2 regions of the Salipaludibacillus agaradhaerens genome follow, and region 1 is predicted to be linked to the other one. Evidence: predicted binding sites of a transcription regulator. Region 1 holds the regulator's gene; the other holds the start of a gene.
What was found. Region 1 encodes CtsR, which represses protease genes until heat stress. Its sites were predicted from a motif close to ATGGTCAATAAAGGTCAAACA; they were not measured.

Region 1 (16,592 bases):
TACCAGGTCTTGACATCCTCTGACACCTCTGGAGACAGAGCGTTCCCCTTCGGGGGACAGAGTGACAGGTGGTGCATGGTTGTCGTCAGCTCGTGTCGTGAGATGTTGGGTTAAGTCCCGCAACGAGCGCAACCCTTGATCTTAGTTGCCAGCATTCAGTTGGGCACTCTAAGGTGACTGCCGGTGATAAACCGGAGGAAGGTGGGGATGACGTCAAATCATCATGCCCCTTATGACCTGGGCTACACACGTGCTACAATGGATGGTACAAAGGGCAGCGAGACCGCGAGGTTAAGCGAATCCCATAAAGCCATTCTCAGTTCGGATTGCAGGCTGCAACTCGCCTGCATGAAGCCGGAATTGCTAGTAATCGCGGATCAGCATGCCGCGGTGAATACGTTCCCGGGCCTTGTACACACCGCCCGTCACACCACGAGAGTTTGTAACACCCGAAGTCGGTGCGGTAACCTTTTGGAGCCAGCCGCCGAAGGTGGGACAGATGATTGGGGTGAAGTCGTAACAAGGTATCCCTACCGGAAGGTGGGGATGGATCACCTCCTTTCTAAGGAGCTATTAAGCTCAGCTTATTAAAACTTTGCTTTGGCTATTTTGTTTAGTTTTGAGAGGTTAAACTCTCAGATAGAAAAACTTACCCGTTGGGTAAGAATCGACCTTTGAAAACTGGATAACGAAAGACTGATAAATGACATCACCGGTTCACAATCGCTTGATTTAATCAAACGATGAGAGAACCGAGTGTCTTAGAAAAAGGCCATTAAGACGCCTAAAACCGCCTTTTTAATAAAGGAAAGGGTTTAAGCCACCTGGTGATAAGCCAGAAGTGTGCTTAAACAAAGAGCATCAAAGAGATCGAGGAAGCAAGTGAGCGCAACACCGGAACGTACTGAGGTACGTGAGGATGGTGAGCGAACGCAGCTGACGACGCGCTCTGTCGATGATCTGCGGTTTAAGAGGTTAAGCTAGAAAGGGCGCACGGTGAATGCCTTGGCACTAGGAGCCGATGAAGGACGGGACGAACACCGAAATGCTTCGGGGAGCTGTAAGTAAGCGTTGATCCGGAGATATCCGAATGGGGGAACCCACCGCCTGTAATGAGGCGGTATCCACACCTGAATCCATAGGGTGTGAGAAGGCAGACCTGGGGAACTGAAACATCTTAGTACCCAGAGGAAGAGAAAGCAAATGCGATTTCCTGAGTAGCGGCGAGCGAAACGGAATCAGCCCAAACCAGAAGGCTTGCCTTCTGGGGTTGTAGGACACTCCATACGGAGTTACAAAGAGTGATCGTAGGTGAAGCGACCTGGAAAGGTCCGCGGGACAAGGTAAAAGCCCTGTAGCCGAAACGGTCACTCCTCCGGAGTGTATCCTGAGTACGGCGGGACACGTGAAACCCCGTCGGAAGCAGGGAGGACCATCTCCCAAGGCTAAATACTTCCTAGTGACCGATAGTGAACCAGTACCGTGAGGGAAAGGTGAAAAGCACCCCGGGAGGGGAGTGAAATAGATCTTGAAACCGTGTGCCTACAAGTAGTTGGAGCCCGTTAATGGGTGACAGCGTGCCTTTTGTAGAATGAACCGGCGAGTTACGATCCCGTGCAAGGTTAAGTTGAAGAGACGGAGCCGCAGCGAAAGCGAGTCTGAATAGGGCGCCAAAGTACGTGGTTGTAGACCCGAAACCGGGTGATCTACCCATGTCCAGGGTGAAGTCCAGGTAACACTGGATGGAGGCCCGAACCCACGCACGTTGAAAAGTGCGGGGATGAGGTGTGGGTAGGGGTGAAATGCCAATCGAACTCGGAAATAGCTGGTTCTCCCCGAAATAGCTTTAGGGCTAGCCTCGAGGGAAGAGTGTTGGAGGTAGAGCACTGATTGGACTAGGGGTCCCCACAGGATTACCGAATTCAGTCAAACTCCGAATGCCAATCACTTATCCTCGGGAGTCAGACTGCGAGTGCTAAGATCCGTAGTCAAGAGGGAAACAGCCCAGACCATCAGCTAAGGTCCCCAAGTATACGTTAAGTGGAAAAGGATGTGGAGTTGCTTAGACAACCAGGATGTTGGCTTAGAAGCAGCCACCATTTAAAGAGTGCGTAATAGCTCACTGGTCGAGTGACTCTGCGCCGAAAATGTACCGGGGCTAAACGTATCACCGAAGCTATGGATGGCCACCGTCAGGTGGCTGTGGTAGGGGAGCGTTCCAAGGGCGTAGAAGCATGATCGTAAGGACATGTGGAGCGCTTGGAAGTGAGAATGCCGGTATGAGTAGCGAAAAGAGGGGTGAGAATCCCCTCCGTCGAAAGCCTAAGGTTTCCTGAGGAAGGCTCGTCCGCTCAGGGTCAGTCGGGACCTAAGCCGAGGCCGAAAGGCGTAGGCGATGGCAAACAGGTTGATATTCCTGTACCACCACGTTTCCATTTGAGTGAAGGGGGGACGCAGGAAGGTAGGGTAAGCGCACCGTTGGATGTGTGCGTCGAAGCAGTGAGACTGACAAGTAGGCAAATCCGCTTGTCGTAAGGTTGAGCTGTGACCGCGAGTGAACTAAAGTAGCGAAGTTCCCGATCCTACACTGCCAAGAAAAGCCTCTAGCGAGGAAACTGGTGCCCGTACCGCAAACCGACACAGGTAGGCGGGAAGAGAATTCTAAGACGCGCGGGAGAACTCTCGTTAAGGAACTCGGCAAAATGACTCCGTAACTTCGGGAGAAGGAGTGCTCTTGCGGGTGAATAGCCTGCGAGAGCCGCAGTGAACAGGCCCAAACGACTGTTTATCAAAAACACAGGTCTCTGCGAAGCCGCAAGGCGAAGTATAGGGGCTGACACCTGCCCGGTGCTGGAAGGTTAAGAGGAGGGGTTATCCCTTACGGGAGAAGCTCTGAATTGAAGCCCCAGTAAACGGCGGCCGTAACTATAACGGTCCTAAGGTAGCGAAATTCCTTGTCGGGTAAGTTCCGACCCGCACGAAAGGTGCAACGATTTGGGCACTGTCTCAACGAGAGACCCGGTGAAATTATATTACCTGTGAAGATGCAGGTTACCCGCGACAGGACGGAAAGACCCCATGGAGCTTTACTGTAGCTTGATATTGGATTTTGGTACAGCTTGTACAGGATAGGTAGGAGCCTTGGAAGCCGGAGCGCCAGCTTCGGTGGAGGCATTGGTGGGATACTACCCTGGCTGTACTGGAATTCTAACCTCGAACCGTGATCCGGTTCAGGGACAGTGTCAGGTGGGCAGTTTGACTGGGGCGGTCGCCTCCTAAAAGGTAACGGAGGCGCCCAAAGGTTCCCTCAGAATGGTTGGAAATCATTCGTAGAGTGCAAAGGCATAAGGGAGCTTGACTGCGAGACCTACAAGTCGAGCAGGGACGAAAGTCGGGCTTAGTGATCCGGCGGCACCGTATGGAAGGGCCGTCGCTCAACGGATAAAAGCTACCCTGGGGATAACAGGCTAATCTCCCCCAAGAGTCCACATCGACGGGGAGGTTTGGCACCTCGATGTCGGCTCGTCGCATCCTGGGGCTGAAGTAGGTCCCAAGGGTTGGGCTGTTCGCCCATTAAAGCGGCACGCGAGCTGGGTTCAGAACGTCGTGAGACAGTTCGGTCCCTATCCGTCGCGGGCGCAGGAAATTTGAGAGGAGCTGTCCTTAGTACGAGAGGACCGGGATGGACACACCGCTGGTGTACCAGTTGTTCCGCCAGGAGCATGGCTGGGTAGCTACGTGTGGCAGGGATAAGTGCTGAAAGCATCTAAGCATGAAGCCCCCCTCAAGATGAGATTTCCCATCACTTTATGTGAGTAAGATCCCTCAGAGAAGATGAGGTTGATAGGTCTCGGGTGGACGCATGGCAACATGTGGAGCTGAGAGATACTAATCGATCGAGGGCTTAACCAAAAGCAAGTCGTCTTTTCTCTAAGACATGATGTCCTATCAGTCCCGTTATCCAGTTTTGAAAGGTCGATAAGACCTTGATATGTTCAGTGACAATCGCGGAGAGGTCACACCCGTTCCCATGCCGAACACGGTAGTTAAGCTCTCCAGCGCCGATGATAGTTGGGGGCTCTCCCCCTGTGAAAGTAGGACGTCGCTGAGCATTATATTTGGAGGATTAGCTCAGTTGGGAGAGCATCTGCCTTACAAGCAGAGGGTCGGCGGTTCGAGCCCGTCATCCTCCACCATTTTCATGCTGGCCTAGCTCAATTGGTAGAGCAACTGACTTGTAATCAGTAGGTTGGGGGTTCAAGTCCTCTGGCCAGCACCATTTATAATTTTTTAAATTGAAATATGAGCCATTAGCTCAGTTGGTAGAGCATCTGACTTTTAATCAGAGGGTCGGAGGTTCGAATCCTCCATGGCTCACCATTTTTTTTTGCGGGTGTGGTGGAACTGGCAGACACGCTAGACTTAGGATCTAGTGCCTTCGGGCGTGGGGGTTCGACTCCCTTCACCCGCACCATATTGCGGGAGTAGTTCAGTGGTAGAACATCACCTTGCCAAGGTGGGGGTCGCGAGTTCGAATCTCGTCTTCCGCTCCAGATATATTATAAAATGAAATAGTTAGAAGTCCTGCCGGGGTGGTGGAATTGGCAGACACACAGGACTTAAAATCCTGCGGTAAGTGATTACCGTGCCGGTTCAAGTCCGGCCCTCGGCACCATAATTTGCGCCCGTAGCTCAATTGGATAGAGTGTCTGACTACGGATCAGAAGGTTAGGGGTTCGACTCCTCTCGGGCGCGCCATAATTTTAATTGATCGGGAAGTAGCTCAGCTTGGCAGAGCACTTGGTTTGGGACCAAGGGGTCGCAGGTTCAAATCCTGTCTTCCCGACCAGAATTTATAAGGGGCCTTAGCTCAGCTGGGAGAGCGCCTGCTTTGCACGCAGGAGGTCAGCGGTTCGATCCCGCTAGGCTCCACCATATTTTGACCTTTGAAAACTAAACAAAAAGCCAAGCAAAGTGGGATATGAAAATATCCCGTCAAAGAAACAAAGCGTTGAGTGGAAACATTCAACAACGCCAGACGAAAGTTTGGACATGATGTCAGAGACATCGAACTCTATCGGAGAGTTTGATCCTGGCTCAGGACGAACGCTGGCGGCGTGCCTAATACATGCAAGTCGAGCGCAGGAAGCCGGCGGATCCCTTCGGGGTGAAGCCGGTGGAATGAGCGGCGGACGGGTGAGTAACACGTGGGCAACCTACCTTGTAGACTGGGATAACTCCGGGAAACCGGGGCTAATACCGGATGATCATTTGGATCGCATGATCCGAATGTAAAAGTGGGGATTTATCCTCACACTGCAAGATGGGCCCGCGGCGCATTAGCTAGTTGGTAAGGTAATGGCTTACCAAGGCGACGATGCGTAGCCGACCTGAGAGGGTGATCGGCCACACTGGAACTGAGACACGGTCCAGACTCCTACGGGAGGCAGCAGTAGGGAATCATCCGCAATGGGCGAAAGCCTGACGGTGCAACGCCGCGTGAACGATGAAGGTTTTCGGATCGTAAAGTTCTGTTATGAGGGAAGAACAAGTGCCGTTCGAATAGGTCGGCACCTTGACGGTACCTCACGAGAAAGCCCCGGCTAACTACGTGCCAGCAGCCGCGGTAATACGTAGGGGGCAAGCGTTGTCCGGAATTATTGGGCGTAAAGCGCGCGCAGGCGGTCTCTTAAGTCTGATGTGAAAGCCCACGGCTCAACCGTGGAGGGTCATTGGAAACTGGGGGACTTGAGTGTAGGAGAGGAAAGTGGAATTCCACGTGTAGCGGTGAAATGCGTAGATATGTGGAGGAACACCAGTGGCGAAGGCGACTTTCTGGCCTACAACTGACGCTGAGGCGCGAAAGCGTGGGGAGCAAACAGGATTAGATACCCTGGTAGTCCACGCCGTAAACGATGAGTGCTAGGTGTTAGGGGTTTCGATACCCTTAGTGCCGAAGTTAACACATTAAGCACTCCGCCTGGGGAGTACGGCCGCAAGGCTGAAACTCAAAGGAATTGACGGGGGCCCGCACAAGCAGTGGAGCATGTGGTTTAATTCGAAGCAACGCGAAGAACCTTACCAGGTCTTGACATCCTCTGACACCTCTGGAGACAGAGCGTTCCCCTTCGGGGGACAGAGTGACAGGTGGTGCATGGTTGTCGTCAGCTCGTGTCGTGAGATGTTGGGTTAAGTCCCGCAACGAGCGCAACCCTTGATCTTAGTTGCCAGCATTCAGTTGGGCACTCTAAGGTGACTGCCGGTGATAAACCGGAGGAAGGTGGGGATGACGTCAAATCATCATGCCCCTTATGACCTGGGCTACACACGTGCTACAATGGATGGTACAAAGGGCAGCGAGACCGCGAGGTTAAGCGAATCCCATAAAGCCATTCTCAGTTCGGATTGCAGGCTGCAACTCGCCTGCATGAAGCCGGAATTGCTAGTAATCGCGGATCAGCATGCCGCGGTGAATACGTTCCCGGGCCTTGTACACACCGCCCGTCACACCACGAGAGTTTGTAACACCCGAAGTCGGTGCGGTAACCTTTTGGAGCCAGCCGCCGAAGGTGGGACAGATGATTGGGGTGAAGTCGTAACAAGGTATCCCTACCGGAAGGTGGGGATGGATCACCTCCTTTCTAAGGAGCTATTAAGCTCAGCTTATTAAAACTTTGCTTTGGCTATTTTGTTTAGTTTTGAGAGGTTAAACTCTCAGATAGAAAAACTTACCCGTTGGGTAAGAATCGACCTTTGAAAACTGGATAACGAAAGACTGATAAATGACATCACCGGTTCACAATCGCTTGATTTAATCAAACGATGAGAGAACCGAGTGTCTTAGAAAAAGGCCATTAAGACGCCTAAAACCGCCTTTTTAATAAAGGAAAGGGTTTAAGCCACCTGGTGATAAGCCAGAAGTGTGCTTAAACAAAGAGCATCAAAGAGATCGAGGAAGCAAGTGAGCGCAACACCGGAACGTACTGAGGTACGTGAGGATGGTGAGCGAACGCAGCTGACGACGCGCTCTGTCGATGATCTGCGGTTTAAGAGGTTAAGCTAGAAAGGGCGCACGGTGAATGCCTTGGCACTAGGAGCCGATGAAGGACGGGACGAACACCGAAATGCTTCGGGGAGCTGTAAGTAAGCGTTGATCCGGAGATATCCGAATGGGGGAACCCACCGCCTGTAATGAGGCGGTATCCACACCTGAATCCATAGGGTGTGAGAAGGCAGACCTGGGGAACTGAAACATCTTAGTACCCAGAGGAAGAGAAAGCAAATGCGATTTCCTGAGTAGCGGCGAGCGAAACGGAATCAGCCCAAACCAGAAGGCTTGCCTTCTGGGGTTGTAGGACACTCCATACGGAGTTACAAAGAGTGATCGTAGGTGAAGCGACCTGGAAAGGTCCGCGGGACAAGGTAAAAGCCCTGTAGCCGAAACGGTCACTCCTCCGGAGTGTATCCTGAGTACGGCGGGACACGTGAAACCCCGTCGGAAGCAGGGAGGACCATCTCCCAAGGCTAAATACTTCCTAGTGACCGATAGTGAACCAGTACCGTGAGGGAAAGGTGAAAAGCACCCCGGGAGGGGAGTGAAATAGATCTTGAAACCGTGTGCCTACAAGTAGTTGGAGCCCGTTAATGGGTGACAGCGTGCCTTTTGTAGAATGAACCGGCGAGTTACGATCCCGTGCAAGGTTAAGTTGAAGAGACGGAGCCGCAGCGAAAGCGAGTCTGAATAGGGCGCCAAAGTACGTGGTTGTAGACCCGAAACCGGGTGATCTACCCATGTCCAGGGTGAAGTCCAGGTAACACTGGATGGAGGCCCGAACCCACGCACGTTGAAAAGTGCGGGGATGAGGTGTGGGTAGGGGTGAAATGCCAATCGAACTCGGAAATAGCTGGTTCTCCCCGAAATAGCTTTAGGGCTAGCCTCGAGGGAAGAGTGTTGGAGGTAGAGCACTGATTGGACTAGGGGTCCCCACAGGATTACCGAATTCAGTCAAACTCCGAATGCCAATCACTTATCCTCGGGAGTCAGACTGCGAGTGCTAAGATCCGTAGTCAAGAGGGAAACAGCCCAGACCATCAGCTAAGGTCCCCAAGTATACGTTAAGTGGAAAAGGATGTGGAGTTGCTTAGACAACCAGGATGTTGGCTTAGAAGCAGCCACCATTTAAAGAGTGCGTAATAGCTCACTGGTCGAGTGACTCTGCGCCGAAAATGTACCGGGGCTAAACGTATCACCGAAGCTATGGATGGCCACCGTCAGGTGGCTGTGGTAGGGGAGCGTTCCAAGGGCGTAGAAGCATGATCGTAAGGACATGTGGAGCGCTTGGAAGTGAGAATGCCGGTATGAGTAGCGAAAAGAGGGGTGAGAATCCCCTCCGTCGAAAGCCTAAGGTTTCCTGAGGAAGGCTCGTCCGCTCAGGGTCAGTCGGGACCTAAGCCGAGGCCGAAAGGCGTAGGCGATGGCAAACAGGTTGATATTCCTGTACCACCACGTTTCCATTTGAGTGAAGGGGGGACGCAGGAAGGTAGGGTAAGCGCACCGTTGGATGTGTGCGTCGAAGCAGTGAGACTGACAAGTAGGCAAATCCGCTTGTCGTAAGGTTGAGCTGTGACCGCGAGTGAACTAAAGTAGCGAAGTTCCCGATCCTACACTGCCAAGAAAAGCCTCTAGCGAGGAAACTGGTGCCCGTACCGCAAACCGACACAGGTAGGCGGGAAGAGAATTCTAAGACGCGCGGGAGAACTCTCGTTAAGGAACTCGGCAAAATGACTCCGTAACTTCGGGAGAAGGAGTGCTCTTGCGGGTGAATAGCCTGCGAGAGCCGCAGTGAACAGGCCCAAACGACTGTTTATCAAAAACACAGGTCTCTGCGAAGCCGCAAGGCGAAGTATAGGGGCTGACACCTGCCCGGTGCTGGAAGGTTAAGAGGAGGGGTTATCCCTTACGGGAGAAGCTCTGAATTGAAGCCCCAGTAAACGGCGGCCGTAACTATAACGGTCCTAAGGTAGCGAAATTCCTTGTCGGGTAAGTTCCGACCCGCACGAAAGGTGCAACGATTTGGGCACTGTCTCAACGAGAGACCCGGTGAAATTATATTACCTGTGAAGATGCAGGTTACCCGCGACAGGACGGAAAGACCCCATGGAGCTTTACTGTAGCTTGATATTGGATTTTGGTACAGCTTGTACAGGATAGGTAGGAGCCTTGGAAGCCGGAGCGCCAGCTTCGGTGGAGGCATTGGTGGGATACTACCCTGGCTGTACTGGAATTCTAACCTCGAACCGTGATCCGGTTCAGGGACAGTGTCAGGTGGGCAGTTTGACTGGGGCGGTCGCCTCCTAAAAGGTAACGGAGGCGCCCAAAGGTTCCCTCAGAATGGTTGGAAATCATTCGTAGAGTGCAAAGGCATAAGGGAGCTTGACTGCGAGACCTACAAGTCGAGCAGGGACGAAAGTCGGGCTTAGTGATCCGGCGGCACCGTATGGAAGGGCCGTCGCTCAACGGATAAAAGCTACCCTGGGGATAACAGGCTAATCTCCCCCAAGAGTCCACATCGACGGGGAGGTTTGGCACCTCGATGTCGGCTCGTCGCATCCTGGGGCTGAAGTAGGTCCCAAGGGTTGGGCTGTTCGCCCATTAAAGCGGCACGCGAGCTGGGTTCAGAACGTCGTGAGACAGTTCGGTCCCTATCCGTCGCGGGCGCAGGAAATTTGAGAGGAGCTGTCCTTAGTACGAGAGGACCGGGATGGACACACCGCTGGTGTACCAGTTGTTCCGCCAGGAGCATGGCTGGGTAGCTACGTGTGGCAGGGATAAGTGCTGAAAGCATCTAAGCATGAAGCCCCCCTCAAGATGAGATTTCCCATCACTTTATGTGAGTAAGATCCCTCAGAGAAGATGAGGTTGATAGGTCTCGGGTGGACGCATGGCAACATGTGGAGCTGAGAGATACTAATCGATCGAGGGCTTAACCAAAAGCAAGTCGTCTTTTCTCTAAGACATGATGTCCTATCAGTCCCGTTATCCAGTTTTGAAAGGTCGATAAGACCTTGATATGTTCAGTGACAATCGCGGAGAGGTCACACCCGTTCCCATGCCGAACACGGTAGTTAAGCTCTCCAGCGCCGATGATAGTTGGGGGCTCTCCCCCTGTGAAAGTAGGACGTCGCTGAGCGACTAAAGACATTCTCTTATGAGGATGTCTTTTTTGTATGTATAGAATGATGCGCTGATACGAGGGATTGGAAGGACAAGCAGGTCGAGGAAGCAAGAGAGGGAAGCGCGGAGTGCCCTATGGGCATGAGCACTGGACGAATGTAGGTGACGAAGAGATGCGCCGTTCAGCCAATCCCGCAGAGCGCCGAAGAAAGGTGGAGGCGTCCCCCTGTGAAAGTAGGACGTTGCTGAGCGACTAAGGACATTCTTTTAGGAGAATGTTCTTTTTTTATATAACATTGATACGCTAAGTACGATCCTTAACAGAAAAGAGGATGGTTCTTATAAATTATGATTAAGATTAAATCCGATTTATTTAAAAAGGTAAAGGGTAATGAAGTTTAAGTTGAATAATAATGACTCACAGGAATGAACGTTATTGTAAAAGGGGGACCAGCAAATGTTTGAAAATGATTTAACTATTATGATAGTAAGGTTAATAACCGCCGCTATTTTAGGTGGGTTAATTGGAGTTGAAAGGGAGTTTCATCAGCATCCGGCGGGATTTCGAACACATTTATTAGTAAGTGTAGGTTCTTGTTTAATAATGCTCCTCGCCTTTTACGGTTTTGAAGAGTATATTATTGAAAATAAAAATGTGGTTACATTTGATCCATCTCGTCTTGCTTCTTATGTGGTCTCGGGAATAGGCTTTTTAGGAGCAGGAACAATTTTAGTGCAAGGCTATACGGTGAGAGGCTTAACGACAGCTGCTTCTATTTGGGTCGTGGCGGCAATTGGATTGACTGTAGGCGCTGGTATGTATGAGCCTGCCATTATAACAACGTGTCTTGTCATATTAAGTTTATTTCTTTTAGGTAAGGCCCCTTTTAGGTTTGGAGGAGAACAAGATCCAAAATATCAACTTATAATTTTAACAGAGGGAAAATATGTGAAGTTAAATGAATTAGTGAGAACAATAGAAGGACATGAAATAAAATTAAAAGGGATAATATCGGAGAAGAAAAAAAGTAGCGAATATGAAAAGTCGTTGATTGAATATCGGTTTTTAGTGGAATATAAAGAGGGGGCTAGCTTAAACAACATGACAGAGGAATTACATCAGTTTGACTTTATACATCGCATTACAATTAAATGTGAATAGAATGAAAAAGTAAAATAATGACGATTATAACTAATGATTAGAGCAAATAAGTTGCGTGATTTATAAAAAACGTTATAATATAATTAAAGTCAAATATAGTCAAAGTCAGAATGGTGCAATAGATAAAGGAATTACATAGATTATTTATGAATAACCTTAGGTTGATATCAAAGCTTTTAGTGGAGGAGGGGGCCAGATGAGAAATATATCGGATATTATCGAGCACTATCTTAAAAATACAATTGAAAAAACGAAGCAAGAAGTTATCGAAGTTAAACGCAGTGAGTTAGCAGAGCAATTTGATTGTGTGCCTTCTCAAATTAACTATGTCATTCGAACACGTTTCACTGTGGAAAAGGGGTATATGGTTGAAAGTAAGCGTGGAGGCGGCGGCTACATACGAATAATTAAAGTCAAGGCAGCCAACCAGCTTGCCCTATTTGACCAATTAATCGAGTTGATTGGTCACGGTGTATCTCAAACGGCTGCTACTAATATTGTTATGAGGCTATTTGAAGAAGGGGCTATTACTAAAAGAGAAGCGAATATTATGCAAAGTGCTTTAGATAGAGAGGTCCTTCATATACAACTCCCGTTCAGGGATGAATTACGGGCAACTATTTTGAAAGCAATGCTCACTACTTTAAAGTATAAAGAACATGATTAATTTAATTGGGGAGGGATTAACATGCTTTGTCAAGAATGCCAACAGCGTCCAGCAAGCCTGCATTTCACAAAGATTATAAATGGTGAAAAGACAGAATTTCATATTTGCGAAACGTGCGCGAAAGACAAAGGGGAGTATATCCCTGGTTCTAATAGTTTTTCTATTCACCAGTTGTTATCAGGTCTTCTGGATGCGGATCAACCATTTTCCTCAACAAAAAAGCAATCATTTGATACACCACGTCCTGAGTTAAAATGTACACATTGCGGTATGACATATCAAAAGTTCGCTGAATTAGGAAGGTTTGGATGTGCGGAGTGCTATAAAAGCTTTGATGAAAAGCTAGACCCTGTTTTTAAACGTATTCATGGAGGGAATGCTAGTCACCAAGGTAAAATACCTAAACGAAAAGGGAAAGACTTACATGTTCATCGCGAATTAGAAGAATTAAAAGAACGATTAAAAGAGTTGATTGAAAATGAAGCTTTTGAAGAAGCGGCGGAAACAAGAGATCGGATACGCTCTCTAGAAACAACCCTGCATAAAAAGGGGGGTGAATAACCATGTCCCTAGAATCATTTATTAGTCAGGCGGTTAGTCCTTGGATGAAAAATGAAGGACCAGATGCAGATATTGTCATAAGTAGCCGTGTTAGATTGGCTAGAAACTTACAAAACGTTCCTTTTCCAATATTAGCAACTGAAGAGCAGTTGCAAGGTATTCAACATCAAGTGGACCATAAATTTGCTAACCATTCTCATCGTCAGTTTGGCCAATTAGAACTTCTAAAAATGAATGATTTGAAAGAAAATGAAAAAAGAGTTTTAATGGAGAAACATTTAATTAGTCCTAATCTTGCTAACAGTGCAAAAGAAGGGGCAGTCCTTCTAAGTGAAGATGAGTCTTTAAGCGTTATGATTAATGAAGAGGATCATTTTAGAATTCAGTGCTTATTATCAGGTTTCCAGCTAGATGAAGTTTTAAAATTTGCAAATAGTATGGACGACTGGATGGAGGAAAAACTTGATTTTGGATTTGATGAAAGAAGAGGGTACCTTACAAGCTGTCCTACTAATGTAGGGACTGGTTTAAGGTCTTCAGTCATGATGCATCTGCCAGCTCTAGTCCTTACCAAAAATCTTAACAGAATATTACCAGCCATTAATCAATTAGGTCTTGTCGTACGTGGGATTTATGGGGAAGGTAGTGAGGCACTGGGTAACCTGTTTCAAATCTCTAACCAGACAACACTTGGAAAATCTGAACAAGATATTGTTGAGGATTTAAGAAGTGTTGTAAAACAATTAATACAACATGAACGGGCAGCTAGAGAGTTATTAAGTGAAGAATCGCAAAATCAGCTTGAAGATAGAATTTATCGGTCATATGGTATCTTGTCATATAGTAGAAGTATGGAATCAAAAGAAGCCATGCAACGATTGTCCGATGTAAGACTAGGTATTGATATAGGAGTCATAAAAGATGTAAATGGCAAGATTTTAAATGAATTAATGATATTGACCCAACCGGGTTTTCTACAGCAATATGCAGGTGAACAGTTAGGGACCTCTCAGCGTGACGAACGCAGAGCGGCCATTATTAGAGAACGATTAAAACTTGAAGGAGATATTTAATTAATTTATGGAGGTGTCTATATATGATGTTTGGAAGATTTACAGAACGCGCGCAAAAGGTTTTAGCATTAGCTCAAGAAGAAGCTGGCCGATTAGGTCATAGCAATATAGGAACTGAGCATATTTTGCTTGGTTTAGTAAGTGAAGGAGAAGGGATTGCTGCTAAGGCGCTTTCAGCTTTAGGGTTGGGTTCAGAAAAAATCCAAGTTGAAGTGGAGAATTTAATCGGTAAAGGAGAAGAAACAACTAAACAGATTCACTACACGCCAAGAGCGAAGAAGGTCATAGAATTATCGATGGATGAGGCGAGAAAACTTGGACATTCTTATGTAGGGACTGAGCATATTTTATTAGGGTTGATTCGTGAGGGAGAAGGTGTGGCAGCACGTGTTCTTAACAATTTAGGCGTTAGCTTAAATAAAGCACGGCAGCAGGTGCTACAGCTTTTAGGTTCAAGTGAATCAGCTAATAGTCAGCAGCAAGCAGGTGGAGGAACGGGGGCTACAAATGCTAGCACACCGACACTTGATAGTCTTGCAAGGGATTTAACGGCAATAGCTAAAGAAGATCAAATTGATCCGGTGATTGGAAGATCAAAAGAAATTGAACGCGTTATTCAAATCCTTAGCCGACGTACTAAAAATAATCCAGTATTAATAGGGGAACCTGGTGTTGGTAAAACAGCTATTGCTGAAGGGCTTGCGCAACAAATTATTAATAATGAAGTACCAGAGACTCTTAGAAACAAACGAGTTATGACGCTAGATATGGGGACCGTAGTAGCAGGAACCAAATATCGGGGAGAGTTTGAAGACCGCTTGAAAAAAGTGATGGAAGAGATTCGGCAAGCGGGAAATGTTATTCTCTTTATTGATGAACTTCATACGTTAATTGGTGCAGGTGGAGCTGAGGGCGCCATTGATGCATCTAACATTCTAAAGCCGTCTCTTGCTCGAGGAGAGTTACAGTGTATCGGTGCCACAACACTTGATGAATACAGAAAATACATTGAAAAGGATTCTGCCCTTGAGCGACGCTTCCAACCGATTCAAGTAGATGAGCCGACAACAGATGAATCTATTCAGATTTTAAGCGGGTTAAGAGATCGTTATGAAGCCCACCATCGTGTCACTATTACGGATGATGCAATCGAAGCGGCTGTACAATTATCAGATCGCTATATATCAGACAGATTTTTGCCGGATAAAGCCATTGATTTAATAGATGAAGCGGCCTCAAAAGTGCGACTTAGATCTTATACAGCTCCGCCTAACTTAAAGGAGAAAGAGCACAATCTTGAAGAACTTCGTAAGGAAAAGGATGCAGCTGTGCAAAGCCAAGAATTTGAGAAAGCAGCCTCTTTAAGAGATAAGGAACAAAAGCTACGCGAAGAACTAGATTCCTTAAAAAATGAATGGAAAGAAAAGCAAGGACAAGAAGATTCAGAAGTGACGACGGAAGATATCGCATCTGTTGTCTCTACGTGGACGGGGGTGCCAGTAAGTAAACTAGCCGAAGAAGAAACAGACCGTCTTCTTCGAATGGAAGAGATCCTTCATAATCGAGTTATTGGACAGAACGAGGCAGTTGAAGCTGTTTCAAAAGCCATTCGTCGTGCTCGTGCCGGTCTCAAAGATCCAAAACGTCCGATCGGCTCATTTATTTTCCTTGGACCAACAGGTGTAGGTAAGACAGAATTGGCAAGGGCTGTTGCTGAATCGTTGTTCGGTGATGAAGACGCGATTATTCGTATTGACATGTCCGAATTTATGGAAAAACATACGACAAGCCGCTTAGTCGGTTCACCTCCTGGGTATGTAGGTCATGAAGAAGGTGGACAGTTGACTGAAAAGGTCCGTCGCAAACCTTACTCAGTAATATTACTGGACGAAGTTGAAAAGGCGCATCCAGAAGTATTTAATATATTACTTCAAGTACTAGAAGACGGCTTCTTAACAGACTCTAAAGGGCGTCGGGTTGATTTCCGCAACACAGCCATAATTATGACATCAAACGTAGGCGCAAGTGTACTGAGACAAGAAAAAAGTCTAGGATTTACTGCACACCGCTTTGGAGAAGATTATAAAGACATGAAAGGTAAGGTTATGGGCGAATTGAAGAAAAGCTTCCGCCCAGAGTTCCTAAACCGTATAGACGAAATTATTGTGTTCCACTCTCTTGAGAAAGAGCACATCAAAGAAATTGTGACCCTTATGGCCAATGAACTGCAAAAACGCTTAGCAGACCAGGATATTAACTTTGAATTAACAGAAAAAGCAAAAGCGAAAATTGCCGATGAAGGATTTGATCCTGAATACGGTGCTCGCCCATTGCGCCGTGCTTTACAAAAGCAAGTTGAAGATCGATTGTCCGAGGAACTTCTTAGAGGTAAGTTAGCCAAAGGTCAATCGGTAGCCATTGACGTTAAAGATGATGAGTATGTTGTCGTCTCAAAAAAGCCGAGGAAATCTAAAGCTAAATCATAATTTATGAAAAGGAAAAGTGAGATTCTGCCACCCGATTAAAGACTTCTGACATATAGATTTTACGTTAGTGTTATAAAGACGGAAAGGGGGAAGTTCTTAAATTAAGAAACTTCTCCTTTTTACTTCATAATTATTATAAATCGTACATAATGATAAAACCCGGATTAAACTAACGGCCCTATAAACCATTTTTACGTGCTAAAATGATACCCACATAGTTTATTTTTTAAAGGAGTCGGTCAACGAATGGCGAAGAGAAAAACTAAATTCGTGTGTCAAGATTGTGGTTACGAATCCACCCGATGGATGGGGAAATGCCCTGGCTGCCAAAATTGGAATACACTCGTTGAAGAAATTGAATCAGATTCATCGGCCCCAAAACGGGGATTCTCAACAGGAGAAAAACGAACGGTAAAACCAGAACCTATTACTGCTATTGAACGCACCGAAGAACCTCGTATAAGCACTT
Region 2 (16,592 bases), 850 kb from region 1:
GGATGAAAGAAGCTCTTCTTCGCACAAATGCTATGAAAGTTTATATCTGCAATGTCATGACTCAGCCGGGGGAAACAGATGGTTATACGGTGTCAGATCATGTTCAGGCGATTGATGAGCATATTGGAGAACCAATCGTTGATGCGGTATTATTTAATAAACAACCTATACCGTATTCTTATGCAGAACGTTATAAAGAAGAAGGGGCAGCAGAAGTTCCGTTAGATGAGCAGGCATTAAAGGAATTAGATGTGCTTATGATCGGTGATGACCTTTTATATTTTGATAATGACTTATTGAGACATGATGCATTAAAGGTATCACAAAGGTTAGTATCCTTACTGTAAGTGTTCATCATACTATTCATGAGACGAGAAAAAATGTCACAGTTTATTTGGAGGTGAAACTAGTGTCGTTTGCTTCCATGACAAAAAAAGAACTAACGCAAATGGATGTGAAGGATTGCTGTTCAAAAGCGGAATTAGCAGCATTAATTCGAATGAACGGGGCTATATCTATTCGTAATATGCAAATTACATTAGATATTCAAACTGAAAATGCGGCCATTGCAAGACGCATATACACATTACTGAAAAAACATTTTCCTGTTCATGTAGAGTTGCTAGTAAGGAAAAAAATGCGATTGAAAAAAAACAATGTCTATGTCGTTAGAATATCGAAAGAGGCGAGACAAATTCTCGAATCTCTTCACATCGTCGATAATACGTTTACTTTCACACGTGAAATATCAGAGGACCTAGTGAAAAAAGACTGTTGTAAACGATCTTATTTGCGAGGAGCTTTTTTAGCGGGAGGATCAGTGAATCATCCGGAAACATCCTCATATCATTTAGAAATTTTTTCACTATATGAGGAACATAACCGTTCATTATGTGAGCTTATGGATCAGTTCCATATTAGTGCGAAAATGATTGAAAGAAAGAAAGGGTTTATACTGTACTTAAAAGAAGGAGAGAAGATTAGCGAATTTCTTAATGTTATTGGGGCTCATCAAGCATTACTTCGCTTTGAAGACGTGAGAATCATGAAAGATATGCGTAACTCAGTCAACAGATTGGTGAACTGTGAGACCGCTAATTTAAACAAAACAGTTGGTGCAGCATTAAGGCAAGTTGAGAATATACGTTATATTAAGGAAGAAGTAGGACTAGAGGCACTTCCTGAGAAGCTACAAGAAATAGCAAGACTGAGGGTGGAGCATCAGGAAGTAACATTAAAAGAGCTTGGAGAAATGGTTTCTGGAGGGAAAGTTAGTAAATCAGGTGTCAATCACCGCCTTCGGAAAATAGAAGAGTTCGCTAATAAACTTCGCGCAGGGGAAAAAGTGTAGCATCCCCTGTTTTCTTACACATCTATGAAAGCGCTTGAATAGAAAGATATAAAGAAGGAGGAGAAAGGGATGGTTGAACAAACAGTTACAATTAAAAGGAAAGCTGGTCTACAAGCTAGACCGGCAGCATTATTTGTACAGGAAGCAAATAAATTTGCCTCCGATATATTTATTGAGAAGGATGGAAAAAATGTTAACGCTAAAAGCATAATGGGAATTATGAGTCTTGGGGCCGCTGTTAACAAAAAAGTCCATTTAAGAGCAGAAGGCCCGGATGAGCAAATTGCCCTTAACACATTAGTTTCATTTATGGAAAAAGAGGATTAGCTAGTTAAAGATATTTAAAAGGTAAAATTCAGTTTTGTAAAAGAGTGATTTAAGAGGGCAAAAAGCAGTAGTAGGCATGATTATTTTATTTTTCACAGCTAAGTGTCCGTAAAACTCTCCTCTCAAAATAGAGAAGAAAGTTAACTCTATTTAGGTGGGAGCTAACGGACGCTAATTCCTGGTCACTGATTGAAAGCTCGTTTTATCCAAAGAAAAAGAGCGGTAACTACTCTTCCGCTCTTTTTTATCGCATATATTATTTTGTGATATCCGCTTTCTTTTCCATAACATCATCAATTAAACCATATTTTTTAGCAGCAAAGGCATCCATAAAGTTATCGCGATCCGTATCTTTTCGGATCGTTTCAATTGGTTGACCAGTGCGTTCAGATAAGATTTGGTTAAGCTTCTCTTTCATTTCGATGATACGCTTAGCGTGAATTTCAATATCTGAAGCTTGCCCTTGAGCACCGCCTAATGGTTGGTGAATCATCACTTCACTGTTAGGTAGGGCAAATCGCTTACCAGGTTCACCAGCAGCAAGTAAAAAAGCCCCCATAGATGCCGCCATACCGATACAAATCGTTTGAACTTTAGGACCTATGAATTGCATGGTGTCATAAATCGCCATTCCGGCTGTAATTGAGCCACCAGGACTATTAATATAGAGCGAAATATCTTTCTCAGGATCATCGGCAGCAAGAAACAGTAATTGCGCCACGATAGAGTTTGACACAGTGTCATCAATCGGTGTTCCTAACATAATAATTCGGTCTTTCAAGAGACGGGAATAAATATCGTATGCGCGCTCTCCACGATTTGTTTGTTCAATAACCGTTGGGACTAGATTCATAATTAGTTCCTCCTTTTTTTGTTCGTAAAATAAACGTGATTGCAGACAAACTCCATGATAAGAATGTCAATTAAGTAATGTTAAATAAAGCTGAGTGAAAAAGTATCATGCTCCTTAGAAACTTCAGGTAACCATATTATTTTTTCACTTATGTCTTTAGAATCGCGCTAAAATGGCTTGGGGTATGCTGACTAAAGCGAATGGGCCAAACGCAACTTCTAATTATGCTACCATCATAACCTTAATGGTCAATGAAGGTCAAATATTTTACATTACAAATAAATCTCTTTTTACTCCCAGTTTCATCATAACCGTTCTTGTTTAGTTTCAAACAACTATTGTTCTTTTTACAGTTTACTCAACACGGCGACTTACAGATAGCTTTCAGCCATACAATTATATGATAGCGGTTTTATCATGAGACCATATAGTTATTCATATCCGATAGTTGTAGACCTACACATATTTAATGTTTTTCTTAAAAACGATTGACTGATTGTTCCACAATCGAGGGTATATGCTCAACTCGGATGAAATTCTCTGTACATGGCGCATGTCTAGAGGAGTTTGTCTCATTAACATTGGAGGGGCGGCCAAACCAAAAACAAGGAATAAGGCACAGAGGAACATTGTTAAATTATTTAACATAGAAATAGTATAATCCTATTAAAACCTTGTCGCTCAGCCACAAACAAGAGATCGGATCATGTATAATAAGGTGAAGGGGGCTTGATCGGATGAGTATGGATTTTGGATTATATCAACAACAATCAATGAAACTAATTATGACGAATGAACTTCGACAAGCTATAACCATTCTCCAATATTCCGTTTCAGAGCTAAACGCTTACTTACATGAACAACAGCTTGAAAATCCTTTAATGGACTTTACAAACGAACAAGTCGTCGTAGAAACGGGGACACAAGATAGGCTATCAATGTATGATTATCCCTCTTTTCATGAAGGTGAAAATGATTATTCCTTGTTAGATCATATCAGTGATGAGACAGAGGGGTTGCAAGATTATGTGTTAAATCAAATTGGCATGATAAACTTAACTGACCATATGAGGCGTATTGTCACATACCTTTCTTTAAGTTTGGATGAGAACGGTTATTTAGCTCATTCAGCATTGGAACTGGCAGAAGACATGACAGAATGTATCAGTGATGTTCAGCAAGGGATTGCGATCATTCAATCGCTTGAACCATATGGAATAGGGGCTTGTAACTTAAAAGAATGTCTATTAATTCAACTTACTCATATGGAAGTTAAAGATCCGCTTACTGAGGCGGTTATTAAGAACCACTTGGATCTTTTGGCCAAAAATAAATATAAAGATATTGCTAAAAAAGAAAATGTGTCATTGGAAGAAGTACAGTATGTAGCTGATTTTATTCAAACCTTAAATCCGAAGCCAGGGGCACTTTTTCACAAGGAACTAGCCCGTTATGTCGTACCAGATGTCACAGTATCCCTAATAAATGATAGGTTCGTGGTGAAGTTAAATGAAGAAAGCAGGCCCAAGGTACGAATTAATCGTGACTATAAACGCCTGTTAACAAACCAGGAACAGCATGTTCAAACTTATATCAAACAAAAATATGACCAGGTACAGTGGCTCTCTCGCAGTATTGAACAACGTCATCAGACAATATTGAAAGTGATGAAGTGTATCGTTCAGAAACAATACAGTTTTTTTAAGCATGGTCCTGCGTACTTAGAGCCAATGACATTAAAAGACATATCATTAGAAGTTGGGATTCATGAATCTACAGTGTCGAGAGCTACTGTAAAAAAATATGTTCAAACTTCTTGGGGCCTTTATGAATTGAAATATTTCTTTAATGCTGCAGTAGGGAAAAAAACGTTCTCAGCAGCTTCTTCCGAACGTGTGAAAATTTATTTAAAGCGCTTAATTAATGAAGAGAACAAACAAAAGCCATTATCGGATCAAAAAATAGCTGATATTTTAAAAGAAGAGTATTTTATGAATGTATCAAGAAGGACCGTTGCTAAATATAGAGAAGAATTGCATATTCCTTCGTCATCTCAACGCAAACGATTTTCATAAAGGAGCGATTTAGTTGACCATCTATTTTTATACAAAGAGCGACTGCTCATTATGTGATGAAGGGTTTGAGACACTTCGAATATTACAAAACAAACATCACTTTTCAATTGAAAAAAGGGATATTTATACACAGGATGAATGGCTTGAAAAATATCAGATCCGTATTCCTGTTATTGAGACGGAGGATGGAATCGTTTTAGATGAAGGGATCATCTCTATTAATCACTTAGAAGAAAAATTCAATCATCTGTTTTCAATTTGAACCTATTTCATAAATTAAAATACACTTAAAAACGCCTAATATAGTGATCTCCCACTACAGACAAACGCTCACTAGAGGACTTCAGGTAAATGATGCGAGGAAACTGTTCACATCATTTACTTGAAGGTGTCGCTGTACTCTGGGAGTCACAGTGTTTCACTGTAGTCCTTTTTATAACGATCATGTGACAGCAACTATTTAATTTCTTGTTCGTCAATTGGAATATTCATTTTAGTTACAAAATGTTCACAAACAAACTTGTTGCTAACATTCCTTTTCCTTGCTACAATAAACATGTACGTAGTAAAAGTATGGCGTAAATGTATTGTTAGGAAACTTTACGCTTATCTAATCTACACATACTATCGTGGTTGTTTTTAAATGAAAGGGTCTTTTTTTCGCCTGGGTGGGACATAATATGTCTATAAGGGACCTGATGAGTCCCGAAAATTTGAGCGATGAAAAGGAGAATACCGATGAACATGCTGTTAGACTTGCAAAAAAAATTATTGCCTGACTTAGTAGATGTTCTCGGGCAACGATACCGTATATTACGGTTTATCCGCTTAATGCAACCCATTGGGCGGCGCACGCTAGCCAGTAATTTAGAAATGTCAGAAAGAGTTTTGCGGAGCGAAGTCACTTTCCTTAAAGATCAAGGTCTCGTTGAATTTGCTTCAACTGGAATGACATTATCCCATGAAGGGAATAATTTACTTGGTCAGCTGGAAGTGGTTATGAAAGACGTCTTTCACACAAGGACAATGGAAGAAGAGTTAAAAAGTAAATTAAACGTTCAAGAGGTTCATATCGTACCCGGGGATAGCGATGAATATCCATGGGTTCAAAAAGAAATGGGGCGTGCTTGTGTTAACCTCATTAAACAGAACCTTTCGCCGCATAACAATATTATTGCGGTCACAGGTGGCACATCTGTAGCAGCCGTGGCCGAAATGCTTATACCAGACTCAGATCTAAAAGAGACGCTTTTTGTTCCTGCTAGAGGTGGCCTTGGTGAACAGGTTGAAAACCAGGCTAACACGATATGTGCTACAATGGCGAGAAAAGCGATGGGAACGTATAAGTTACTTCACGTTCCTGACCAGCTGAGTAAGGAAGCATATGAATCTCTTGTGAGTGAGCCTTCGGTTCAAGAAATACTTGAGCTCATCCATTCAGCCACATTGGTTATTCATGGCATTGGTGAAGCTGAAACGATGGCAGTCAGACGCAACTCGTCTACTGATGTGTTAAAAAAATTACATGAAAAAAATGCAGTTGCAGAGGCATTTGGTTATTATTTTAATCACACAGGAGACATTATACATAAGGTCCGAACCATTGGCTTGCAGCTTGAGGATTTGGAAAATATTCCAACCATTATTTCAATAGCTGGTGGCGCATCAAAGGCACGAGCGATTGATGCTTATATGAAGCAGCGACCGAGTCAAACACTCGTCACTGATGAAGGGGCAGCAAGAGCCCTGTTAAAAAAATAAGTTTAGATCAGACTATATAAGATAATAGGAAATATGGGTGATTTTATTCAAGGGATTTATCTTTCCCTTTGATATAAATATAAAGCTTTAGTAAAACTAAGGAGGAATTTAATCATGGCAACAAAAGTAGGTATTAACGGTTTTGGACGTATTGGACGTGTCGTATTTAGACAAGCACTTCAAAATCCAGAGGTTGAGGTTGTAGCAGTAAACGACTTGACTGATGCCAACATGCTTGCACATTTACTTCAATATGACTCTGTTCACGGAAAGCTTGATGTGAAAGTAGAAGCTAAAGGGAATAACCTTGTTGTAAATGGTAAAGAGATCAACGTTTCTGCAGAGAGAGATCCTGCAAACCTTAAATGGGCAGAGCGTGGCGTAGACGTAGTTGTTGAATCTACTGGTATCTTCACAAAACGTGAAGCTGCAGCTAAACACCTTGAAGCTGGTGCGAAAAAAGTTATTATTTCTGCTCCTGCATCTGACGAAGATATTACTGTCGTTATGGGTGTTAACGAAGACAAATATGATCCAGCTAACCATCACGTGATTTCTAACGCATCTTGTACTACTAACTGCTTGGCGCCATTTGCTAAAGTCCTTAATGATAAGTTTGAATTAAAGCGTGGTATGATGACAACAGTTCACTCTTACACTAACGACCAACAAATCCTTGATTTACCACATAAGGACTACCGTCGTGCACGTGCAGCAGCTGAGTCTATCATTCCAACAACAACTGGTGCTGCTAAAGCAGTAGCGCTTGTACTTCCTGAATTAAAAGGAAAATTAAATGGTGGGGCAATGCGTGTTCCAACACCTAACGTGTCACTTGTTGACTTAACAGCTGAGCTTGGTAAAGACGTAACTGCTGAAGAAGTTAATGCAGCATTTAAAGAAGCGGCAGAAGGTGACCTTAAAGGAATCCTTGGTTACAGCGAAGAGCCTCTTGTTTCTAGAGACTATAATGGTAACGCGTATGCGTCTACAATTGATGCGCTTTCTACAATGGTTATGGAAGGAAACATGGTTAAAGTTATCTCTTGGTACGACAACGAAACAGGTTACTCTAACCAAGTTGTTAACCTTGTTGAGTATATCGCTAAAAAAGGTCTTTAATTTAACACGATTTATCGATCCTGGCGTTTGCCACTTTAAAGGAGACGGGCACGTGTCCTGTCTCCTTTAACTTATTACCTTGGGATCTTTCTTTTACCTAATGCTTAATAAAAAGGTTTGACAGACACTTGACCCACCCTAAAGGAGGCAACTTCCGATGAATAAAAAGTCAATTAGAGATATAGATGTAAAAGGAAAGCGCGTATTTTGCCGTGTGGACTTTAACGTACCAATGAGTAACGGAGAAGTAACGGATGATACGCGTATTCGTGCTGCACTCCCTACAATTCAGCTCCTTATTGAAAAAGGGGCAAAAGTGATTCTTGCTAGTCACTTAGGTCGTCCTAAAGGCGAAGCAGTTGATGAACTAAGGTTAGACCCTGTAGCAAAGCGCCTAAGTGATTTACTCGGACAAACTGTTATTAAAACAGATACGGTTGTGGGAGAAGAACCACAAAAAGCCGTTTCACAATTAAACGACGGCGATGTTGTATTAATTGAGAATGTCCGTTTTGAAGCAGGCGAAGAGAAAAATGATGGAGATCTTGCGAAACAAATGGCAGAGCTTGCTGATGTTTATGTAAATGATGCATTCGGTGCTGCACACCGTGCCCACGCTTCTACAGAAGGGATTGCAAAGCACCTTCCAGCTGTAGCAGGCCTTTTGATGGAAAAGGAACTAGAGGTACTAGGGAAAGCAATGGCAAATCCAGAGCGTCCATTTACAGCGATCATCGGTGGGGCAAAAGTTAAGGATAAAATCGGTGTGATCGATAACCTTTTAGACAAGGTTGATAACCTAATCATCGGTGGTGGACTTGCCTACACATTCATCAAAGCTCAAGGACACGAAATTGGCGAATCCTTACTAGAAGAAGATAAAATTGATTTAGCGAAGCAGTTCATGGAGAAAGCTGAAAAGAAAGGTGTTAAATTCTATATGCCTATCGATGGTGTTATCGCTGATAAGTTTGGCGAGGATGCCAATACACAAGTCGTTGCAATCGATGCGATACCTTCAGATTGGCAAGCATTAGATATTGGTCCTAAAACACTCGAAACATACCGTGATGTTGTAAAAAGTTCCAAACTCGTCATTTGGAACGGACCTATGGGCGTCTTTGAAATGGAGAAATTCGCTCAAGGTACAAAAGGTGTGGCAGAAGCTTTAGCAGATGCGGATAATACGTATACTGTAATCGGTGGTGGTGACTCTGCAGCAGCTGTTGAAAAATTTGACTACGCAGATAAAATGGACCACATCTCAACAGGTGGCGGTGCTTCCCTAGAGTTCATCGAAGGTAAAGAACTCCCTGGTGTTGTGGCATTAAACGATAAATAACTTTTAGGAGGCATTTTCATGCGTAAACCTATTATTGCAGGAAACTGGAAAATGAACAAAACGAAAGCAGAGGCACTTGAGTTTCTGAATGAAGTGAAAGGACGGGTTCCTTCTAATGATAAAGTTGACTCTGTTATTTGCTCTCCTTTCCTCTTTCTTGATGCACTCGTTCAAGAAGCAAAAGGCACTGATGTAAAAGTTGGCGCTCAAAACATGTATTTTGAAGAAAATGGTGCATTCACTGGTGAAGTGAGCCCTGTAGCATTAAGTGATTTAGGTGTTCAATATGTTGTTATCGGTCACTCTGAGCGTCGTGAGTTGTTCGGCGAAACTGATGAAACTGTTAACCAAAAAGTACATGCAGCTTTTAAACATGGCTTAACACCAATCGTGTGTGTAGGAGAGACACTAGAAGAGCGCGAGTCTAACAAAACAAACGATGTGGTTACTAAACAAGTGAATGCAGGCTTGAAAGGATTGTCTGAAGATCAAGTTAAACAAACTGTCATTGCCTATGAGCCTATTTGGGCAATTGGTACAGGTAAAACAGCTTCATCAGAAGATGCTAACGACACGTGTGGTGTGATTCGTAAAGTTGTAGAAAGCACATTCTCACAAGAAGTAGCCGAAGCTGTTCGCATTCAATATGGAGGCAGCGTAAAACCTGCAAACATTAAAGAGCTTCTTGGCCAATCAGATATTGACGGCGCCCTTGTAGGAGGAGCGAGCCTCGAAGCCGAATCATTTTTACAACTTGTGGAGGCAGGAAATGAGTAAGCAACCTAAAGCATTAATCATTCTCGATGGATTTGCCCTTCGTGAAGAAACAGAAGGAAACGCTGTAGCCTTGGCTAATACGCCAAATTTCGATCGTTTCTGGAACAACTACCCTCATGCGACACTACAAGCAAGTGGTTTAGCAGTGGGGCTTCCAGAAGGTCAGATGGGGAACTCTGAAGTGGGGCACCTTAATATCGGAGCCGGAAGAGTTGTTTATCAAAGTTTAACGAGAGTGAATCTTGCAATTAAAGAAAAAGAATTTTTCCAAAATAAAACATTCCTTGGTGCCATGAAGCATGTTAAAGAAAAAGGGAAAGCCCTTCATTTATATGGTCTGTTGTCTGACGGCGGGATTCATAGTCATATCAACCATTTAATGGCATTGCTAGAAATGGCCAAAGACAAAGGTGTCGAAGAAGTTTACGTCCATGGCTTCCTTGACGGCCGTGATGTAGGACCGCAATCAGCTGATAAGTATATTCAGATTCTTGAAGAGAAAATGAAGGAACTACAGTTAGGGCAGCTAGCTTCTATCCAAGGTCGTTATTATGCCATGGATCGAGACAAGCGTTGGGACCGTGTAGAAAAAAGTTATCGCGCAATGGTATACGGTGATGGCTTGAAATACCGCTCTGCAACCGAAGCATTAAAAGACTCTTACACAAATGACATCCATGATGAATTCGTATTGCCGGCAGTTATGACAGAAGAAGACGGTGAAACACCTGTGGGAACGATTAACGATGAAGATGCGATTATTTTCTTCAACTTCCGTCCAGATCGTGCCATCCAGATGTCACAAGTATTTACGAACCCTGAATTCTCTGACTTTGATAGAGGAGACAGATTTCCTAAAAACTTGCACTATGTGTGCTTGACTCATTTTAGTGAATCAGTTCAAGGTCTCGTCGCTTTTGAGCCGACAAACTTAGATAAAGTCCTTGGTGAAGTGGTTTCTGATGCGGGATTAAAGCAATTACGCATCGCTGAAACTGAAAAATACCCACACGTTACATTTTTCTTTAGTGGCGGGCGGGAAGAAGAATTCCCAGGAGAAGAACGGATTTTGATTAATTCACCTAAAGTGGCTACTTATGACTTAAAGCCTGAAATGAGTGCTTATGAAGTAACTGACGCTCTTCTAAACGAGATACGAGCTGATAAGCATGACATGATTATCTTAAACTTTGCTAACCCGGACATGGTTGGTCATTCAGGGAAAGTGGAGCCAACGATTAAGGCGATTGAAGCAGTGGATGAGTGCTTAGGGAAAATCGTTGATTTAATCGAGGAAAAAGGTGGAAAAACGATTATTACGGCTGATCATGGGAATGCTGATGTGCTGATTACTGAAGAAGGCACACCGATGACTGCACATACAACGAATCCAGTTCCCGTTATCGTAACTGATAAAGGCGTAAAATTACGTGAAGATGGTATTTTAGGAGATCTTGCTCCTACAATGCTTGAATTATTAAATGTGGATCAGCCGGAAGAAATGACTGGTAAATCATTGATTAAAAAATAATAATAGAACTATGATTTAGACAAAATTATTAACTTTGGATAAGTTCCTGTACAATGGTAACCGTAAGGTAAAACAGTATAAGGCTCTCTGAGCAACTTATGGTTTGCGATGATGGGACCATACTGTTCTACACTACATTGCCAATCCGAATCTTATTCTATAGTCCAAACTAAAGGAGTGTATCAATTATGACATTAATTACAGACGTTTATGCAAGACAAGTACTTGATTCTCGTGGGAATCCAACAGTAGAAGTAGAAGTTCACGTTGAAAGTGGCGCTTTCGGTCGTGCTATCGTTCCTAGTGGTGCATCTACTGGTGAATACGAAGCAGTAGAACTACGAGACGGTGGCGACGCTTGGATGGGGAAAGGTGTTTCTAAAGCAGTCGAAAACGTAAACGAAGTAATTGCCCCTGAATTAGTTGGCTTCGATGCTCTTGATCAACTTGGTATTGACCAATTAATGATTGAACTTGATGGTACACCTAACAAAGCCAAATTAGGCGCTAACGCTATTTTAGGTGTTTCTATGGCGACGGCACGTGCAGCAGCTGAAGCTCTTGGATTACCTTTATACGTATACTTAGGTGGCTTTAACGCCAAAACTCTTCCAACACCAATGATGAACATCTTAAATGGTGGAGAGCATGCAGATAACAACGTAGATATTCAAGAATTTATGATTATGCCTGTAGGAGCGGAAAGCTTTACTCAAGCCCTTCAAATGGGTGCGGAAATCTTCCACAACCTTAAAAAAGTCCTTAGCTCAAAAGGCTATAACACAGCAGTAGGTGACGAAGGTGGCTTTGCGCCTGACTTATCTTCTAACGAAGAAGCTTTGTCAACCATCATCGAAGCAATTGAAAAAGCTGGCTACAAGCCTGGTGAACAAATCCAGTTAGCTATGGACGTTGCAGCTTCTGAAATTTACGAAGATGGAAAATACAACTTAAAAGGTGAAGGTGTTGTTAAAACATCTGAAGAAATGGTTGAATTTTATGCTGAGCTTTGTGAAAAATATCCGATTGTTTCCATCGAAGACGGCCTTGATGAAAACGACTGGGAAGGCTTTAAATTACTAACTGAGCGTCTTGGTGATAAAGTTCAGCTTGTAGGTGACGATCTATTCGTAACAAACACTGAAAAGCTTTCTCGAGGAATTAAAGAAGGCATTGGTAACTCCATCTTAATCAAAGTGAACCAAATCGGAACACTTTCTGAAACATTTGAAGCGATTGAAATGGCTAAACGTGCTGGCTACACAAATGTTATCTCTCACCGTTCAGGTGAAACAGAAGACAGCACAATTGCTGATATCGCAGTAGCTACAAACGCCGGTCAAATTAAAACAGGTGCACCATCACGTACGGACCGCGTTGCGAAGTACAACCAACTTCTTCGCATTGAAGATGAACTTCAATATATCGGTCAATATGCTGGAAACTCAGCATTCTATAACTTAAACAAATAATTAAGATGAAACATTGATGAAACCCTCGGCTAAGCCGGGGGTTTCAACGTTTGGTTTGATTTTTGATTAGATTGAGATTAATGAATACCCTGTAAACCTTCATATGACAGCAGCGACAGGCGAATATTTCGAAAGCAGGGGCAAAGTCATCCTACAATGTATTCAAAAAAACTTGCACGTCATAATTGTTGAAAGGTTTTAACTAAAGATTCTGCTGGAATAGCGGAGACGCCTGCGGAAAACGAAGTAAGGCGGAGCTTTGGGAGGATGGGCCAGCTTCTCCACGGACTAGAAAGCCAAAGTGATAACCTTGGGTGAAAGCGACGTCTGAAAATCCATTCTGACTGAGCTTTGCAAAGGAAGAATGAGTTGAAGACGATCCATACGGAACATCAATTGTAGTGGGGATGAGTCATAACATAACGTTTGGAAATAACGATACAACCTGATTTATGAAATTGATTCATATAAGAACTAATATTAAAAAATTGGATTAACTAAGAAGTGCAGTGATAGTTGTCTAAAGTGAAGCTTTGTACTGACTTAGTCTTGCAGAGATACCTATTTCATGGTATATTTTTAGAAGGTTTAGATGTCCATTTGGAGGTGTAAAGTTTGGGAGCTGTTGCATCCGTTTTACTTGTCATCGTATCACTTTTGTTAATTGCTGTTGTATTATTACAATCAGGTAAAAGTGCTGGATTGTCTGGCGCCATCTCTGGTGGTGCAGAACAATTAGTCGGAAAACAAAAAGCACGAGGATTGGAAGCTGTTTTAAACAAAGCAACCGTTGTTCTTGGTGTTCTTTTCTTTTTACTGACGTTAGCCGTTGCATTCTTTGTATAATGACGATAATTTCAGGCAGCAGACATGAGTCTGCTGCTTTTTGCATGTGTAAGTCGTGATGAGAGAGGCCATTTAAAACTATGGGAAAGACATGGTTTCTTTCGATATGGATTGGGGCGGTAAGTTACCTCCAAACACTAAATTGTTTGCCTATTCCTGTTTTTGTATCTCTTCTTAGAATATATGTCACCACAACTCATACAGTGCTTCTTTGAAGGTTAAAGCTTATACCATAAGGGAATAAAAGAAAAAAGAAGGATATTCAAAACGGACTGCGTGACAAAGATACCTGTCATTTCATAAAATTAAAAAAGGGAAGCAACAGGAGTGATAGTCATGATAGGATGTCTTATTGTACACGGGTTTGTAGGAACTCCAGATGAAACAGCAGAAATAGAGCATCACCTAAAGGATAAGAACTGGCTCGTATACTGTCCTGAATTACCAGGTCATGATGGCACAAAGGAAGGATTAAAATCGGTCACGTATAAGCATTGGCTGTATAAAGCAGAGGTTGCTATGAAGGAATTGCTGAACCGCTGTGATAAAGTGTATGTCATCGGCTTTTCCATGGGCGGTGTCATTGCAAGCTACCTCGCTTCTAAATATCCAGTGGAGAGATTAGTCCTTATAAGTTCAGCTATTTACTATTTGAACATTAAGCAACTTATGCAAGATATGAGAGGCTGGTTGATTGAAAGTATCCGCGGGGATTTAGATGATGATGATATCTATCAATTTTATAAAGCGAAAATTCAGCGTTTGCCGATGACAGCTACATTTGAATTTGCCAAAATGGTTAAACGGTTACGACCTCATGTAGATGAAATCACGGCTCCGACACTCGTTATCCAAGGTAAAAATGATGGTCTTGTACCTGAGAAGAGTGCAGAATATATTTATGAACATATTCAATCAAAAGAGAAAGAACTTTTTTATTTTCCAGAGGCAAAGCATTACATTTGGTTTGGTGACGAGAAAGATGAACTTTTAAAGATGATAGATGATTTTTTTCATAAATAAGTTGATATTCTATAATACACTTATACGTTAACTGGATAGCTAATAGACGTTTTTATCAGTGTACGAATGACGATGATTTAACTGATATTCAACCTAATTAGTTATTAGAGTTGGCAATTCGTGAGTTCTCCTTATTCCCAATTCCAAAATATATTGAGATAACGATCATGAAAGGACGTTTGCATAATGATGAAAGTCGCACAACCAAAACCATTTACATTTGAAGCAGGAGAACGTGCGGTGCTTTTATTACATGGCTTTACTGGCAATTCTGCCGATGTAAGAATGCTCGGGCGCTTTTTAGAAAAAAAGGGGTACACATCGCATGCCCCCCATATGAAAGGCCATGGTGTACCACCAGAGGAATTAGTTCAAACTGGGCCTGATGATTGGTGGAAAGATGTTCAAGATGGATACAATCATTTAAAAGAAATGGGGCACAAAGACATCGCTGTTGCCGGTTTGTCATTAGGGGGTGTATTTTCCTTAAAGCTCGGGTACACACTACCTGTGAAGGGCATAATTCCCATGTGTGCCCCAATGCATATTAAAAGTGAAGAAACAATGTATCAAGGTGTGCTCGCATATGCGAGAAAGTATAAAAAATGGGAAGGGAAAGATGATAAACAAATCGAAAAGGAAATGGAAAAATTTAAAGAAACACCGATGACGACATTAAAGGCTTTGCAAAAGCTAAACAAAGAAGTGAGAGATCATATTGATATGATCTATGCTCCAACATTTGTCGTACAAGCTCGTCATGATGACATGATTAATACAGACAGTGCTAACATTATCCACAATGAGATTGAAAGTCATCATAAGCAATTAAAATGGTACGAAGAATCGGGCCATGTTATTACATTAGACAAAGAGCGGGATCAGCTACATGAGGATATTTATGCATTTTTAGAGGAACTGGACTGGAACGACTAATTAGCATCCACCCCTCTCCCGCCAAGAAAGGAGAAAGCCATTATGACAGATACAACAAAAGAAGGAATCCTCCATTATATGAAACATGACGCTGACAAGCCATTATCCATAAAAGAAATGGAAGAAGCGTTTGGATTAGAAGATTCCAGCCATTTTAAAGAATTCGTCAAAACATTAAATGAACTAGAAGAACAAGGTGATATCGTCCGTACACGTACGAATCGTTATGGCCTGCCAGAAAAAATGGATCTTATTCGTGGAGAGGTCATTATGCATCCCAAAGGGTTTGCCTTCGTGAAAACGGATGAGGGGATGGATGATATTTTTATTGCGGGTACTGAAATGAACAACGCCATGAATAAAGACAAAGTCCTCGTGAGATTGCAGAGAAAATCTAATGGGGCACGACCAGAAGGGACCATTATCCGTATTTTACAACGAGGGGTTACACAAACGGTCGGCACGTATGTGGATGATAAACATTACGGGGTTGTCGTTTCTGATGATAAGCGAATCCCGGCTGATATTTTAATCCCGAAAGGCCAGGAACTGGGCGCTGTTGATGGCCATAAGGTTCTTGTGGAAATAACGAAGCACCCTGAAAGCCGTATGAGCGCTGAAGGTCATGTTATTAAAGTTCTGGGCCATAAAAATGATCCAGGTGTCGATATTCTATCAGTCATTCATAAGCACGGACTACCAGGAGAATTCCCACAGGATGCTCTTGACCAGGCGAACGATGTGCCAGATGAGATAGCTGAAGAAGACTTGGCTGGTCGAAGAGATTTGCGAGAAGAAACAATCGTGACGATTGACGGAGCTGATGCTAAAGATTTAGATGATGCTGTTCAGGTAAAAAAATTAGAGAACGGCAACTATTTACTTGGTGTTCATATTGCTGACGTTAGTCATTATGTCAAAGAAGGATCACCGATTGATGTGGAAGCCTACGACCGTGCAACAAGCTGTTATTTGGTTGATAGAGTGATCCCGATGATTCCTCACCGTTTATCCAATGGAATCTGCTCACTTAATCCGCAAGTGGACCGTCTTACTCTATCGTGTGATATGGAAATCTCGGCGAATGGGGAAGTTGTCAACCATGACATCTATCAAAGTGTCATCCGCACAAATGAACGGATGACCTATACAGATGTTAGGAAAATTTTATTAGAC

Region 2: clpP (ATP-dependent Clp endopeptidase proteolytic subunit ClpP) is a predicted target of CtsR. The motif match lies at 2,776-2,796, and genes of this name have one in related genera.

The regions. Positions count from the first base shown of each region.
Region 1 covers NZ_KV917378.1:2,738,710-2,755,301, reverse strand. Annotated here, with positions in the region: rRNA gene BK581_RS12920 (16S ribosomal RNA) at 1-562, shown strand, start outside; rRNA gene BK581_RS12915 (23S ribosomal RNA) at 974-3,912, shown strand; rRNA gene rrf (5S ribosomal RNA) at 3,995-4,111, shown strand; tRNA gene BK581_RS12905 (tRNA-Val) at 4,121-4,196, shown strand; tRNA gene BK581_RS12900 (tRNA-Thr) at 4,204-4,279, shown strand; tRNA gene BK581_RS12895 (tRNA-Lys) at 4,305-4,380, shown strand; tRNA gene BK581_RS12890 (tRNA-Leu) at 4,390-4,474, shown strand; tRNA gene BK581_RS12885 (tRNA-Gly) at 4,479-4,553, shown strand; tRNA gene BK581_RS12880 (tRNA-Leu) at 4,587-4,675, shown strand; tRNA gene BK581_RS12875 (tRNA-Arg) at 4,682-4,758, shown strand; tRNA gene BK581_RS12870 (tRNA-Pro) at 4,773-4,849, shown strand; tRNA gene BK581_RS12865 (tRNA-Ala) at 4,860-4,935, shown strand; rRNA gene BK581_RS12860 (16S ribosomal RNA) at 5,075-6,641, shown strand; rRNA gene BK581_RS12855 (23S ribosomal RNA) at 7,053-9,991, shown strand; rRNA gene rrf (5S ribosomal RNA) at 10,074-10,190, shown strand; gene BK581_RS12845 (MgtC/SapB family protein) at 10,632-11,336, shown strand; gene BK581_RS12840 (CtsR family transcriptional regulator) at 11,533-12,003, shown strand; gene BK581_RS12835 (UvrB/UvrC motif-containing protein) at 12,025-12,564, shown strand; gene BK581_RS12830 (protein arginine kinase) at 12,567-13,637, shown strand; gene clpC (ATP-dependent protease ATP-binding subunit ClpC) at 13,661-16,123, shown strand; gene radA (DNA repair protein RadA) at 16,370-16,592, shown strand, end outside.
Region 2 covers NZ_KV917378.1:3,591,433-3,608,024, forward strand. Annotated here, with positions in the region: gene BK581_RS16450 (gluconeogenesis factor YvcK family protein) at 1-347, shown strand, start outside; gene whiA (DNA-binding protein WhiA) at 410-1,351, shown strand; gene BK581_RS16460 (HPr family phosphocarrier protein) at 1,421-1,678, shown strand; gene clpP (ATP-dependent Clp endopeptidase proteolytic subunit ClpP) at 1,935-2,531, opposite strand; gene rpoN (RNA polymerase factor sigma-54) at 3,269-4,606, shown strand; gene BK581_RS16475 (glutaredoxin family protein) at 4,620-4,868, shown strand; gene BK581_RS16480 (sugar-binding transcriptional regulator) at 5,345-6,367, shown strand; gene gap (type I glyceraldehyde-3-phosphate dehydrogenase) at 6,482-7,489, shown strand; gene BK581_RS16490 (phosphoglycerate kinase) at 7,647-8,831, shown strand; gene tpiA (triose-phosphate isomerase) at 8,850-9,608, shown strand; gene gpmI (2,3-bisphosphoglycerate-independent phosphoglycerate mutase) at 9,601-11,139, shown strand; gene eno (phosphopyruvate hydratase) at 11,328-12,611, shown strand; gene secG (preprotein translocase subunit SecG) at 13,227-13,457, shown strand; gene BK581_RS16515 (alpha/beta hydrolase) at 13,794-14,480, shown strand; gene BK581_RS16520 (alpha/beta hydrolase) at 14,670-15,416, shown strand; gene rnr (ribonuclease R) at 15,459-16,592, shown strand, end outside.